DNA from 4 places in the Enterobacter sp. 3U4 genome. Region 3 is predicted to be linked to each of the others. Evidence: predicted binding sites of a transcription regulator. Region 3 holds the regulator's gene; each other region holds the start of a gene.
The links. Region 3 encodes CRP, which controls carbon source genes, mostly activating them, when cyclic AMP is high. Its sites were predicted from a motif close to ATGTGANNNNNNTCACAT; they were not measured.
Positions count from the first base shown of each region.

Region 1: serC (3-phosphoserine/phosphohydroxythreonine transaminase) is a predicted target of CRP. The motif match lies at 1,157-1,174, and genes of this name have one in related genera.
Region 2: cdd (cytidine deaminase) is a predicted target of CRP. The motif match lies at 1,290-1,307, and genes of this name have one in related genera.
Region 4: RVY89_RS18510 (PTS mannitol transporter subunit IICBA) is a predicted target of CRP. The motif match lies at 1,328-1,345, and genes of this name have one in related genera.

Region 1 covers NZ_CP136665.1:2,385,600-2,388,725, reverse strand. Annotated here, with positions in the region: gene ycaO (30S ribosomal protein S12 methylthiotransferase accessory factor YcaO) at 1-291, opposite strand, end outside; gene RVY89_RS11460 (DUF421 domain-containing protein) at 419-1,111, shown strand; gene serC (3-phosphoserine/phosphohydroxythreonine transaminase) at 1,274-2,362, shown strand; gene aroA (3-phosphoshikimate 1-carboxyvinyltransferase) at 2,432-3,126, shown strand, end outside.
Region 2 covers NZ_CP136665.1:834,322-837,447, reverse strand. Annotated here, with positions in the region: gene RVY89_RS03955 (CidA/LrgA family protein) at 149-544, shown strand; gene RVY89_RS03950 (CidB/LrgB family autolysis modulator) at 541-1,236, shown strand; gene cdd (cytidine deaminase) at 1,366-2,250, shown strand; gene sanA (outer membrane permeability protein SanA) at 2,378-3,094, shown strand.
Region 3 covers NZ_CP136665.1:4,528,917-4,532,042, forward strand. Annotated here, with positions in the region: gene RVY89_RS21465 (YccS/YhfK family putative transporter) at 1-932, opposite strand, end outside; gene crp (cAMP-activated global transcriptional regulator CRP) at 990-1,622, opposite strand; gene RVY89_RS21475 (OsmC family protein) at 1,933-2,337, shown strand; gene RVY89_RS21480 (phosphoribulokinase) at 2,433-3,126, opposite strand, start outside.
Region 4 covers NZ_CP136665.1:3,887,046-3,890,171, forward strand. Annotated here, with positions in the region: gene RVY89_RS18500 (HlyD family secretion protein) at 1-468, opposite strand, end outside; gene RVY89_RS18505 (DUF3302 domain-containing protein) at 471-827, opposite strand; gene RVY89_RS18510 (PTS mannitol transporter subunit IICBA) at 1,485-3,126, shown strand, end outside.

The DNA of each region.
Region 1 (3,126 bases), 2.1 Mb from region 3:
GTTAGCGATGGTCTCGCCCAGCCAGAAGTCTGCGAAGAAATAGTTGGTGGACAGACGCTCAAAATACTCACCCAGCGCAGAGGCCAGTGCCGCTTTTTTTGTCGCGCCTTTACCGTTGGTAAAGCACAGGGCACAGTCTTTATCGCGAATATGCACGGACCAGACATGCGGCACCGGATTGAGCCAGGAGGCTTCTTCGATGTTAAAACCCAGGTCGGTCAGTTTCTGCTGGAAGCGAGCGATGGAATCTTCCAGGGCGGCGTCTTTGCCGGGGATAAACGTTTGAGTCATGGCGGTCACTTTTATCGTACGTAAAGCGCGCAATGATACGGGTTTTGCGTGACGGGTGCTATCTTCGGCGAAAATAAAAGGCTGGGCTATGCTTAGTGGCAGTAACTGACTGTTAAGGCATAGAAAAATGAAAGCATTTGATCTCCAGCGGATGGCGTTTGATAAAGTTCCTCCTGAATTTCTGGGCGAAGTGGCGCTGCGCAGCCTGTATACCTTCGTACTCGTCTTCCTGTTTCTTAAAATTACCGGCCGTCGCGGCGTGCGGCAGATGTCGCTCTTTGAGGTGTTGATTATCCTGACGCTGGGCTCGGCGGCGGGGGACGTCGCCTTTTATGACGACGTACCAATGGTGCCGGTGTTTATCGTTTTTGTCTCACTGGCGCTACTTTACCGTCTTGTCATGTGGCTGATGTCGAAAAGCGAAAAGCTGGAAGATCTGCTTGAAGGGAAGCCGGTCGTTATCGTCGAGGACGGACAGCTGGCCTGGGAAAATGTACAAAGCGCCAATATGACCGAGTTTGAGTTCTTTATGGAGCTACGCCTGAACAGCGTTGAACAGCTCGGGCAGGTGCGGCTGGCGATCATGGAAACTAACGGGCAGATCAGCGTCTATTACTATTCTGACGACGAGGTGAAGCCGGGACTGTGTATCCTGCCGGATATGCTGATCGAGCGTTTCAAAACCGTACCTGAGTCAGGCGAGTATGCCTGCGTGAGATGTAGCCATGTCGTCGCGATGCAGCCGGGGGATCGTCAATTATGCCCCCGCTGTGCAAATCCGGAATGGACGAAGGTTAGCCGGGCTAAACGTATCACCTGACAGCCATTTTGTCGGTTTTGTCCTGGCGAGGCGGCAGATTGTTTTGTGTGACGCGGGGCACATTTCACGGGTCATAAGTTTTAGACATTGCGGCGCGTGTCACTGAATGATAAAACCGATATCCACAGTTATAACTTATGGCTTTTAGCGTGGTGAGGGGAAATGGCTCAAGTCTTTAATTTCAGTTCAGGTCCGGCGATGTTACCGGCAGACGTGCTTAAACAGGCTCAACAGGAACTTTGTGACTGGAACGGTCTCGGTACGTCGGTGATGGAAATCAGCCACCGTGGTAAAGAGTTTATTCAGGTGGCGGAAGAGGCAGAAAAGGATTTTCGCGATCTGCTGAATATTCCCTCGAACTACAAAGTATTGTTCTGTCACGGCGGCGGGCGCGGCCAGTTTGCAGGCGTTCCGCTGAATATCCTCGGTGACAAAACGACGGCTGACTACGTTGACGCGGGTTACTGGGCGGCGAGCGCTGTTAAAGAAGCGTATAAATACTGCACGCCGAATGTGATCGACGCCAAAGTGACCGTTGACGGTCTGCGCGCCGTGAAGCCAATGCGCGAGTGGCAGCTTTCTGATAAAGCAGCGTATCTTCACTACTGCCCAAACGAAACTATTGACGGGATTGCCATCGACGAGACGCCAAACTTTGGCAGCGATGTCGTGGTTGCCGCCGACTTCTCCTCTACCATTCTGTCTGCGCCAATTGATGTCAGCCGCTACGGCGTTATCTATGCGGGCGCGCAGAAAAATATCGGTCCGGCCGGTTTGACTATCGTCGTCGTGCGTGAAGACCTGCTGGGTAAAGCACATAAATCCTGCCCGTCGATTCTCGATTACACCGTGCTGAACGATAACGATTCTATGTTCAACACCCCACCAACGTTTGCCTGGTACCTCTCCGGCCTGGTCTTCAAATGGCTGAAGCAAAACGGCGGCGTGGCGCAGATGGATAAGGTGAATCAGCAGAAAGCTGAACTGCTGTATGGCGTGATCGACAAGAGCGATTTCTACCGCAACGATGTGGCGAACGCTAACCGTTCCCGCATGAACGTGCCGTTCCAGCTGGCGGACAGCAGCCTGGATAAAGTCTTCCTGGAAGAGTCCTTCGCGGCAGGCCTGCATGCGCTCAAAGGTCACCGTGTCGTTGGCGGCATGCGTGCTTCCATCTATAACGCGATGCCGCTGGAAGGCGTTAAAGCCCTGACGGATTTCATGATCGACTTCGAACGTCGTCACGGTTAATTTGCTGTTTTTCACCCCCGCAGCGTCCCTGCGGGGTTTTTATTATGTTGAGTTGAGAGTTTAGTTTTCATGGAATCCCTGACGTTACAACCTATCGCGCGGGTAGATGGCACCATTAATCTGCCTGGTTCAAAAAGTGTCTCGAACCGCGCTCTGCTGCTGGCAGCTCTGGCAAACGGCACCACCGTCCTTACAAACCTGCTGGACAGCGATGACGTGCGCCATATGCTCAATGCGCTGAAAGCGTTGGGTGTTCATTACACTCTCTCCGACGATCGTACCCGCTGCGAAGTGACCGGCAACGGCGGCGCGCTGCGCTCGGGCGAAGAGCTTGAACTGTTTCTGGGCAACGCGGGGACCGCGATGCGCCCGCTGGCGGCGGCCCTGTGCCTAGGGAGCAACAACATCGTGCTGACCGGCGAGCCGCGCATGAAAGAGCGTCCGATTGGTCACCTGGTGGATGCCCTGCGTCAGGGCGGCGCGCAGGTTGAGTATCTGGAGCAGGAAAACTATCCGCCACTGCGTCTGCGCGGCGGTTTTACCGGCGGTCACGTCGAGGTTGACGGCAGCGTCTCCAGCCAGTTCCTGACCGCGCTGCTGATGACCGCGCCGCTGGCTCCGCAGGATACGGTTATCACGATTAAAGGCGAGCTGGTCTCTAAACCGTACATTGATATCACGCTGCACCTGATGAAAACCTTCGGCGTTGATGTGGAAAACCAGTCTTATCAGCGCTTCGTGGTGCGCGGGGCACAGCAGTACCA
Region 2 (3,126 bases), 1.1 Mb from region 3:
GACGCGCTATAGTATCTGCTCTGTATGTGTGTGGAAAGCACGACGTTCCATTCTGGAATGTCTGGTATGCTCAAATTTCATGATGTGATCCGTGGCACATTTTTTGGTTTAATTGTATGATGAATGCGTTTCAGCAAGGACTATCACCATGAGCAAATCATTGAACATTATCTGGCAATATCTGCGCGCATTCGTCCTGATTTACGCCTGCCTGTATGCCGGGATTTTCATCGCGTCGCTGCTGCCTATCGTCATTCCCGGCAGCATTATCGGCATGCTGATCCTTTTCGTTTTGCTGGCGCTGCAAATCTTGCCCGCAAAATGGGTCAACCCCGGCTGCTTCGTCCTCATTCGCTATATGGCGCTGCTTTTCGTGCCAATTGGCGTCGGGGTCATGCAGTATTTTGATTTGCTCAAAGCCCAGTTCGGCCCGATTGTGGTCTCCTGCGCGGTCAGTACGCTGGTAGTTTTCCTGGTAGTGAGCTGGAGTTCGCATCTGGTGCATGGCGAACGTAACGTGGTCGGGGAGAAAACAAAAAAATGATGGCCAATATCTGGTGGTCGCTGCCGTTAACCTTGGCGGTGTTCTTCGCCGCGCGCAAACTTGCCGCGCGTTTCAAAATGCCGTTGCTGAACCCGCTGCTGGTGGCAATGGTGGTAATCATTCCGTTCCTTCTGCTCACCGGCATTCCTTACGAACGTTACTTTGCCGGCAGCAAAATTTTAAACGACCTGCTGCAGCCCGCCGTCGTGGCGCTCGCCTTTCCTTTATATGAGCAGCTCCACCAGATCCGCGCCCGCTGGAAATCCATCATTACCATCTGTTTTGTCGGCAGCCTGGTGGCGATGATCACTGGAACGTCGGTAGCGCTGTTGATGGGAGCCTCCCCGCAGATTGCCGCCTCTATCCTGCCTAAATCGGTGACCACGCCTATCGCGATGGCGGTCGGGGGCAGCCTCGGCGGCATTCCGGCCATCAGCGCGATGTGCGTCATTTTCGTCGGTATTCTCGGCGCGGTGTTTGGTCACACCCTGCTGAACGGGATGCGTATTCATACGAAAGCGGCGCGGGGGCTGTCGATGGGGACCGCCTCCCACGCGCTGGGCACTGCCCGCTGCGCGGAGCTGGATTATCAGGAAGGCGCGTTTAGCTCGCTGGCGCTGGTGATCTGCGGGATTATCACCTCCCTGCTGGCCCCGTTCATTTTCCCGCTGATTCTGGCGGTGATGGGCTAAAATTTGCGATGCGTCGCGCAAATTTCATTTTGATTTCATAAGTTGCATACATAATGAGAAGTGGATCACATATAAAGCCCTGACGGCTCCGTAAACTACCGATCCATTAACCTTTATGAGGCAAACGCCATGCACCCACGTTTTCAAGCTGCTTTCGCCCAGCTTGCAGAGAATTTGCAGTCAGCCCTTGCTCCCGTTCTGGCAGATGCGCACTTCCCCGCCCTGCTGACCGCGGAGCAGGTCACGATGCTGAAACAGGCAACGGGACTGGATGAAGACGCGCTGGCTTTCGCACTGCTTCCTCTGGCTGCCTCCTGCGCGCGGGCCGATCTCTCCCACTTTAACGTCGGGGCCATTGCGCGCGGCGTCAGCGGCACCTGGTACTTCGGCGGCAACATGGAGTTCCTGGGCGCAACCATGCAGCAAACCGTGCACGCCGAGCAGAGCGCCATCAGTCACGCCTGGCTGCGCGGTGAAAAAGCGCTGAGCGCCATTACCGTTAACTACACTCCGTGCGGCCACTGCCGTCAGTTTATGAACGAGCTGAACAGCGGGCTGCAGCTGCGCATCAACCTGCCAGGCCGCGCGCCGCACACGCTGGGGGATTATCTGCCTGACGCGTTTGGCCCAAAAGATCTGGAGATCAAAACGCTGCTGATGGACGATCAGGACCACGGTTTCGCCCTGTCCGGCGATGACCTGAGCCAGGCGGCGATTACCGCCGCCAACAAGAGCCACACGCCGTACAGCAAGTCCCCGAGCGGCGTGGCGCTGCAGTGCCGCGATGGCCGAATCTTCACCGGCAGCTATGCGGAAAACGCCGCGTTTAACCCAACGCTGCCGCCGCTGCAGGGCGCACTCAACCTGCTGAGCCTGAACGGCTATGATTATCCTGACATTCAGCGAGCCATTCTGGCTGAAATTGCCGATGCGCCGCTGATTCAGTGGGATGCCACTGCCGCAACGCTTAAAGCGCTGGGCTGTACGACGATTGACCGCGTACTGCTGGCTTAATCCTTCCGGCGGGCAGAAATGCCCGCCAGTTTGCTGAAAAACCCCTCAGTTGAGTCGCTGTTTCTTGCGCTAACCAGGCGGGTAAAGTAGCCTGAGTTAAATTTCACCTTCGGTACGAGCCATCTGCATGTTAAAGCGCGTTTTTTACAGCCTGTCTGTCCTGGTCGGCATACTGCTGTTGATCGTGCTCGGTCTCGACCGCTGGATGAGCTGGAAAACCGCCCCCTACATCTTTGATGACCTGCAGGACCTGCCCTATCGCCAGGTTGGCGTGGTGCTCGGCACCGCCAAGTATTACCGCACCGGTGTCATCAACCAGTATTACCGTTACCGCATCCAGGGCGCGCTGAACGCCTACAACAGCGGCAAGGTGAACTACCTGCTGCTGAGCGGCGATAACGCGCTGCAAAGCTACAATGAACCGGTGACGATGCGTAAGGACCTGATTGCCGCGGGCGTGGATCCTGCCGATATCGTGCTCGACTACGCCGGGTTCCGCACCCTGGACTCCATCGTGCGCACGCGCAAAGTCTTCGACACCAACGACTTCATCATCATCACCCAACGCTTCCACTGCGAGCGCGCGCTGTTTATCGCCCTGCATATGGGCATTCAGGCGCAGTGCTACGCGGTGCCGTCGCCAAAAGATATGCTGAGCGTGCGCGTGCGCGAGTTCGGCGCCCGCTTTGGTGCCCTGGCCGATCTGTACATCTTCAAACGCGAACCGCGCTTTTTAGGCCCGCTGGTGCCTATTCCGGCGATGCACGAAGTGCCGGAAGACGCGCAGGGTTACCCGGCCGTCACGCCCGAGCAGCTGCTTGATATGCAGAAAAAAGAGAAATAGCGGGACCGCCTTTATACTTTCTTTACGCCGGA
Region 3 (3,126 bases):
TTATCCGGGTGCTGACGAGCGATTTTCTCCAGCGCGCCGAGCTGTTTGTCCATGTTAAAGCGCGTGGGGTAGCGGTGATAGAGAATATCATCGGCCAGCACCCGCAGGCGTGCGGAGACGGTCTGCGCGTTCCAGCGGATCACCGCTTCGGCGTGGCTGCGCTCGACCAGCTTTTGCACCTCCTGCGGGTGGTGCAGGCTCACGGAGATATGCTCCTGCAGATCCAGCCCGACCTGAAAGGTGCGCAGCAGCCGCTTGTACTCGTGGTTCTTGTTGGCGGCGAGCATATGCAGCTGCTGATAGCACTGGCTTATCAGATCCACCACCTTCTGCTGGCGCGTCAGCAGGGGCGGTAAGGATTTTTCCGGATCGGTATGCTGGGTCAGCAGGGTGTATTTGGCTTCGCAGTACTCCGCTAGCTGCACATAGAGCAGGCTCAGGGATTCGCGCAGCGGCTGTTCCCGCCACAGCCAGAACCAGAACCAGTTAAACAGCCCGTACCATAATGTCCCCAGGGCGTAGATCAGCAGCGGCTCCCACACCGGCATATTCCCGGCGAGGCTTAGCGTGAAGATGGCCGCAATCAGCGACGCGGGAAGCAGGCGAGCGTGCAGCGAACTTATTTCCGCCGTGACGCCGAGCGTCATTGCCAGCACGGTCAGAATCAGCGGCAGCGGGATATCACGAGCCAGTAAAAGCTGTACGGCGAGGCTACAGCCCGCAAACAGGCAGCCACCGATAATCAGGCGTTTGAAAAAGCGCTTATGCGGCGTGTCCAGACCGGCAATGTTGCAGCAGGCGGGTACGAGGGAAAACAGCAGGCCTTGCTGAAGATGCCCGAGGATCAGGCCTATGGCCACAGGAAGACACAACACCAGCGTTTGTCGCAGTGCGTAGTTAACTTCCGGGTGATAGATCAGCCTGCGCCACATGGGGAATAGAGACAAAAACGGCGTGACACCTTGCGATGGCACGCCGTTTAAGCGGAATTAACGCGTTCCGTAGACCACGATGGTTTTACCGTGGGCGGAGATCAGGTTTTGATCTTCCAGCATTTTCAGGATACGGCCCACAGTCTCACGGGAGCAACCGACGATCTGACCAATTTCCTGACGGGTAATTTTAATTTGCATGCCGTCCGGGTGGGTCATGGCGTCTGGCTGTTTCGCGAGGTTCAGCAGGGTCTGTGCGATACGGCCGGTAACGTCCAGGAAGGCGAGGTTGCCCACTTTCTCTGAGGTGACCTGCAGACGGCGCGCCATCTGGGAAGAAAGACGCATCAGGATGTCAGGGTTAACCTGAATCAGCTGACGGAACTTCTTGTAAGAAATTTCAGCCACTTCACATGCTGTCTTTGCACGAACCCAGGCGCTACGTTCCTGGCCCTCTTCAAACAGGCCCAGTTCACCGATGAAATCGCCCTGGTTCAGATAAGAAAGGATCATCTCTTTCCCTTCTTCATCTTTGATCAGCACTGCCACCGAGCCTTTAACGATGTAATACAACGTTTCCGCTTTTTCACCCTGGTGAATCAGCGTGCTCTTTGATGGGTACTTATGAATGTGGCAATGAGACAAGAACCATTCGAGAGTCGGGTCTGTTTGCGGTTTGCCAAGCACCATGCGCTGTTATCCTCTGTTATAAGCTGTCACCAGAGTCATCAGATGCATCCGGACTCTGGGGTTGCAATCGAATTCTTACCCATACCTGGGAAGTCGGCTACCGTAACGTTTCGCAGCCAGTAAAGTTTGATGTCCTCTGCATACATGTGTAACGTCAATGTATTACTGTAGCATCCAGAGTGTTTTAGCATAGCTTTCGCCGCGTGTCTCCTGGTGTCTCGCTTCAGCATGATGCAGGTCGCCTTCCATTGCGAGAAATGTAACGCACGCGTAATCTGTCACCAAAAATGCAACGTTGGAGTTTAAGAATATGCAAGCGCGCGTGAAATGGGTTGAAGGTTTAACGTTCCTGGGCGAGTCCGCATCCGGACACCAGATTTTGATGGATGGTAACTCCGGCGATAAAGCGCCAAGCCCAATGGAAATGGTGCTGATGGCGGCAGGTGGATGCAGCGCCATTGACGTGGTGTCTATTCTACAAAAAGGGCGTCATGACGTGACGGATTGTGAGGTTAAACTCACTTCAGAACGTCGCGAAGAGGCGCCACGCCTGTTTACCCATATTAACCTGCACTTTGTGGTCACCGGTAAAGAACTGAAAGACGCGGCGGTCTCGCGCGCGGTGGACCTGTCTGCGGAGAAGTACTGCTCTGTGGCGTTAATGCTGGAGAAAGCGGTAAAAATCACGCATTCGTATGAAGTGATCGAGGCTTAAAACAAAGCCCGGTGGCGCTGCGCTTACCGGGCCTACAAAAGCTACAACTGCACGAACGTAGGCCGGATAAGCGAAGCGCCATCCGGCAACAAACGTCACGCAATCTGCTTCCCTTCCATCAGTCGCTCCACCAGCGGCGTCATGATGAGCTCCATCGCCAGCCCCATTTTTCCGCCCGGCACGACTAACGTATTCATGTGCGAAATAAACGAGCCCTGCAGCATCGCCAGTAGCCAGGGGTAATCAATGCCTTCAAGATTGCGGAAATGGATCACCACAAAGCTCTCATCCAGCGACGGGATGCTTTTAGCGGCAAACGGATTTGAGGTGTCCACCGTCGGCACGCGCTGGAAGTTGATATGGGTGCGGGAGAACTGCGGCGTCAGGAAGTTGATGTAATCCTCCATGGAGCGCACCACGGAGTCCATCACCGCCTCTCGCGAATGGCCGCGCTCGCTCATGTCACGCGTCAGCTTCTGGATCCACTCCAGGTTAACGATAGGGACCACGCCGACCAGCAGATCCACGTGGCGCGCCACGTCGTGTTGCGGCGTGACCACGCCACCGTGCAATCCTTCGTAAAACAGGACGTCGGTGGGTTCCGGCAGCGGTTGCCACGGCGTAAAGGTTCCCGGCACCTGATTCCAGGGAACGGCTTCATCATAGGTATGCAGATACTTGCGGGACTGCCCTTTGCCGCTCTGACCGTACTCGATAAAGGTTTGTTCCAGCAGGCCGAAGTCATTGGCCTCCGGGCCGAAGTAGCTGATGTGTTTACCCGAATCGCGC
Region 4 (3,126 bases), 640 kb from region 3:
CACCTTCGCCTGGCTGCCTTTCAGGTAGCGCTGATAATCTTTGTACAGGCGATCGCGCTCAGCGGAGACGCGCGTGGTATTGGCAACGGCTTCCGCCAGCTGCGCCTTCAGATTATCGATATTGTGCGTCGCGGTCACCAGGTCGGCCTGAAGTCTGTCGACGCGCGCCTGGTAGCGGCCTGGATCCAGTTTAAATAACACTTCGCCTTTTTTAATAAGCTGGTTATTTTTATCAGTCACTTCGCTGACCACACCGGTCACCTGCGGCGTGATTGGAATAGAAATAACCGCCTTTTGCGCCGTAAAGGTATACGGGTGGTTATAGTTCATTAGCAGAATAAGTCCGGCAACAATAAATACGCCGCCTAATGTTGCGGTGGCAAGCGTCCACTGGTTGACCGGAATTCGGAATATTTTAAAGATGGCCCAGGCAAATGCCACGTAGGTCAAAATAATCAACAGATCCATGATTAGCGCTCCAGCGTGTTCTTATCAGCAGCAGGCTTTACCGCGGCCAGCTTTTGTTCGAGTTCCGCCACGCGTTTGGCGAGCGCATCCATGCCCGGGACTTCATCAGGCTTTGTGATGTGGTTTTGCATGCCCCAGCCGCGATCTTCGCGGTACAGCGTGGCCCAAATCCACAGGAATGGCCAGATGGCATGGAGCGTAAACAGGCTAATCCAGCCAGCCGTATGAATGGCATCGGCATGCGGATGGTTACGCTTTTTAGCCATATTATAAGGAATATCATGGATGGCGATGATTCCGTAAAAGAGAACCAGAAATACAAAAATCAATACGCCCAGCGCAAAATAGTTGAGAAACATATTCTCCTCACTTAAACAACGTCAACTCATTAAATTAATAAAACGGTACGCAACCTAATTAATTTTTTATAAACACGGGGTTGTGCTTACTATTTCCGAGCCGGGGAGTATCGGTTTTTATAATATCTCCATGCAAGTTTATAAGCGTGTCAAAATATATCCTGAATAATAATAGACTTAAACTTACAATATGAGCGTAATCTACCTTTTAGCTTTTCGCCATACCATACATTAAAAGTGGTTTTTTAGCTTATCGTGTCGTGCAATATCATCCTGGCGCTGAATCGCGAAGCAGAGTTTGCCGTCGATCACAGCCGGAGAAATCCGCATAAAAATATTTTGTGAAATCAGTCACAATCCAGAAACAAACACGCCAGGACAAAACGTGACAACAGTCACACAAAAGGGTGAATTTTGCTTTTTTTGTCGCCATTGTATTTTTTTTGTCCGCAAATTTTGTGATATAGATCACCCCATTGATATCCATACCCCCTATCTTTACGTGATGTACATCACACAAATTTTCCCCTTCTGGACAGTTGAACGATTCAGTGCCAGATTTCACAGCATCAGAACAGGGTCCGGCTACCTCTGCCGCCTCATTAACAATAAACCTCGGGCCTCAAGCCTAAGCGTAAACAGAAGAAGGGGTGTTTTATGTCATCCGATTTCAAGATCAAAGTTCAAAGCTTTGGTCGTTTCCTCAGCAACATGGTGATGCCAAATATCGGCGCGTTTATCGCGTGGGGTATCATCACCGCATTGTTCATTCCGACAGGGTGGTTGCCTAACGAAACGCTGGCAAAACTTGTTGGCCCAATGATTACCTATCTCCTGCCGCTGCTCATCGGTTTCACCGGTGGTCGTCTGGTAGGCGGTGACCGTGGTGGCGTAGTGGGTGCTATCACGACCATGGGCGTTATCGTCGGTGCAGATATGCCGATGTTCCTCGGTGCGATGATTGCCGGTCCTCTGGGCGGCTGGGCGATTAAGAAATTCGACGTCTGGGTTGATGGTAAGATCAAATCCGGCTTCGAAATGCTGGTGAACAACTTCTCTGCGGGCATCATCGGGATGATCCTCGCCATTCTGGCGTTCCTCGGCATTGGCCCTGCGGTTGAAGTACTGTCTAAAATTCTGGCGGCAGGCGTTAACTTCATGGTGGCGCACGAGATGCTGCCGCTGGCGTCTATCTTCGTTGAACCGGCGAAAATCCTGTTCCTTAACAACGCCATCAACCACGGCATCTTCTCGCCGCTGGGTATTCAGCAGTCTCACGACCTCGGCAAGTCTATCTTCTTCCTGATTGAGGCCAACCCGGGCCCAGGTATGGGCGTTCTGCTGGCGTACATCTTCTTTGGCCGCGGCAGCGCAAAACAGTCTGCTGGCGGTGCGGCGATCATCCACTTCCTGGGCGGTATCCACGAAATTTACTTCCCTTACGTGCTGATGAACCCACGTCTGATCCTGGCCGTTATCCTCGGCGGTATGACCGGTGTGTTCACCCTGAGCGTGCTGGGCGGCGGTCTGGTTTCTCCGGCCTCTCCGGGTTCTATCCTGGCGGTACTGGCGATGACGCCAAAAGGCGCTTACTTCGCGAATATCGCGGCTATCTTTGCGGCAATGGCAGTCTCCTTCGTGGTCTCTTCTATCCTGCTGAAAACCAGCAAAGTGAAAGAAGATGATGACATCGAAGCCGCAACCCGTCGTATGCACGACATGAAAGCCGAATCCAAAGGCGCGACGCCACTGACAGCAGGTGATGTCTCTAACGACCTGAGCCACGTGCGTAAAATCATCGTTGCCTGCGATGCCGGCATGGGTTCCAGCGCAATGGGTGCAGGCGTGCTGCGTAAGAAAGTGCAGGATGCGGGCCTGACCAACATCTCCGTGACAAACAGCGCCATTAACAGCCTGCCGCCGGATGTTGACCTGGTTATCACGCACCGCGATCTGACCGAACGCGCCATGCGTCAGGTACCGCAGGCACAGCACATTTCGCTGACCAACTTCCTCGACAGCGGCCTGTACACCAGCCTGACCGAACGTCTGGTGGCCGCGCAGCGTCATGAAGACAACGAAGTGAAAGTGCGCTCCAGCCTGCAGGACAGCTTTGACGAGAGCAACGCCCACCTGTTTAAGCTGGGTGCGGAAAACATCTTCCTCGGTCGTACAGCGGCAACCAAAGAAGAAGCGATTCGCTTTGCCGGTGAGCAGCTTGTAAAAGGCGGCTACGTTCAGCCTGAATATGTTGACGCGATGCTGGAACGCGAAAAACTGACGCCAACCTATCTGGGCG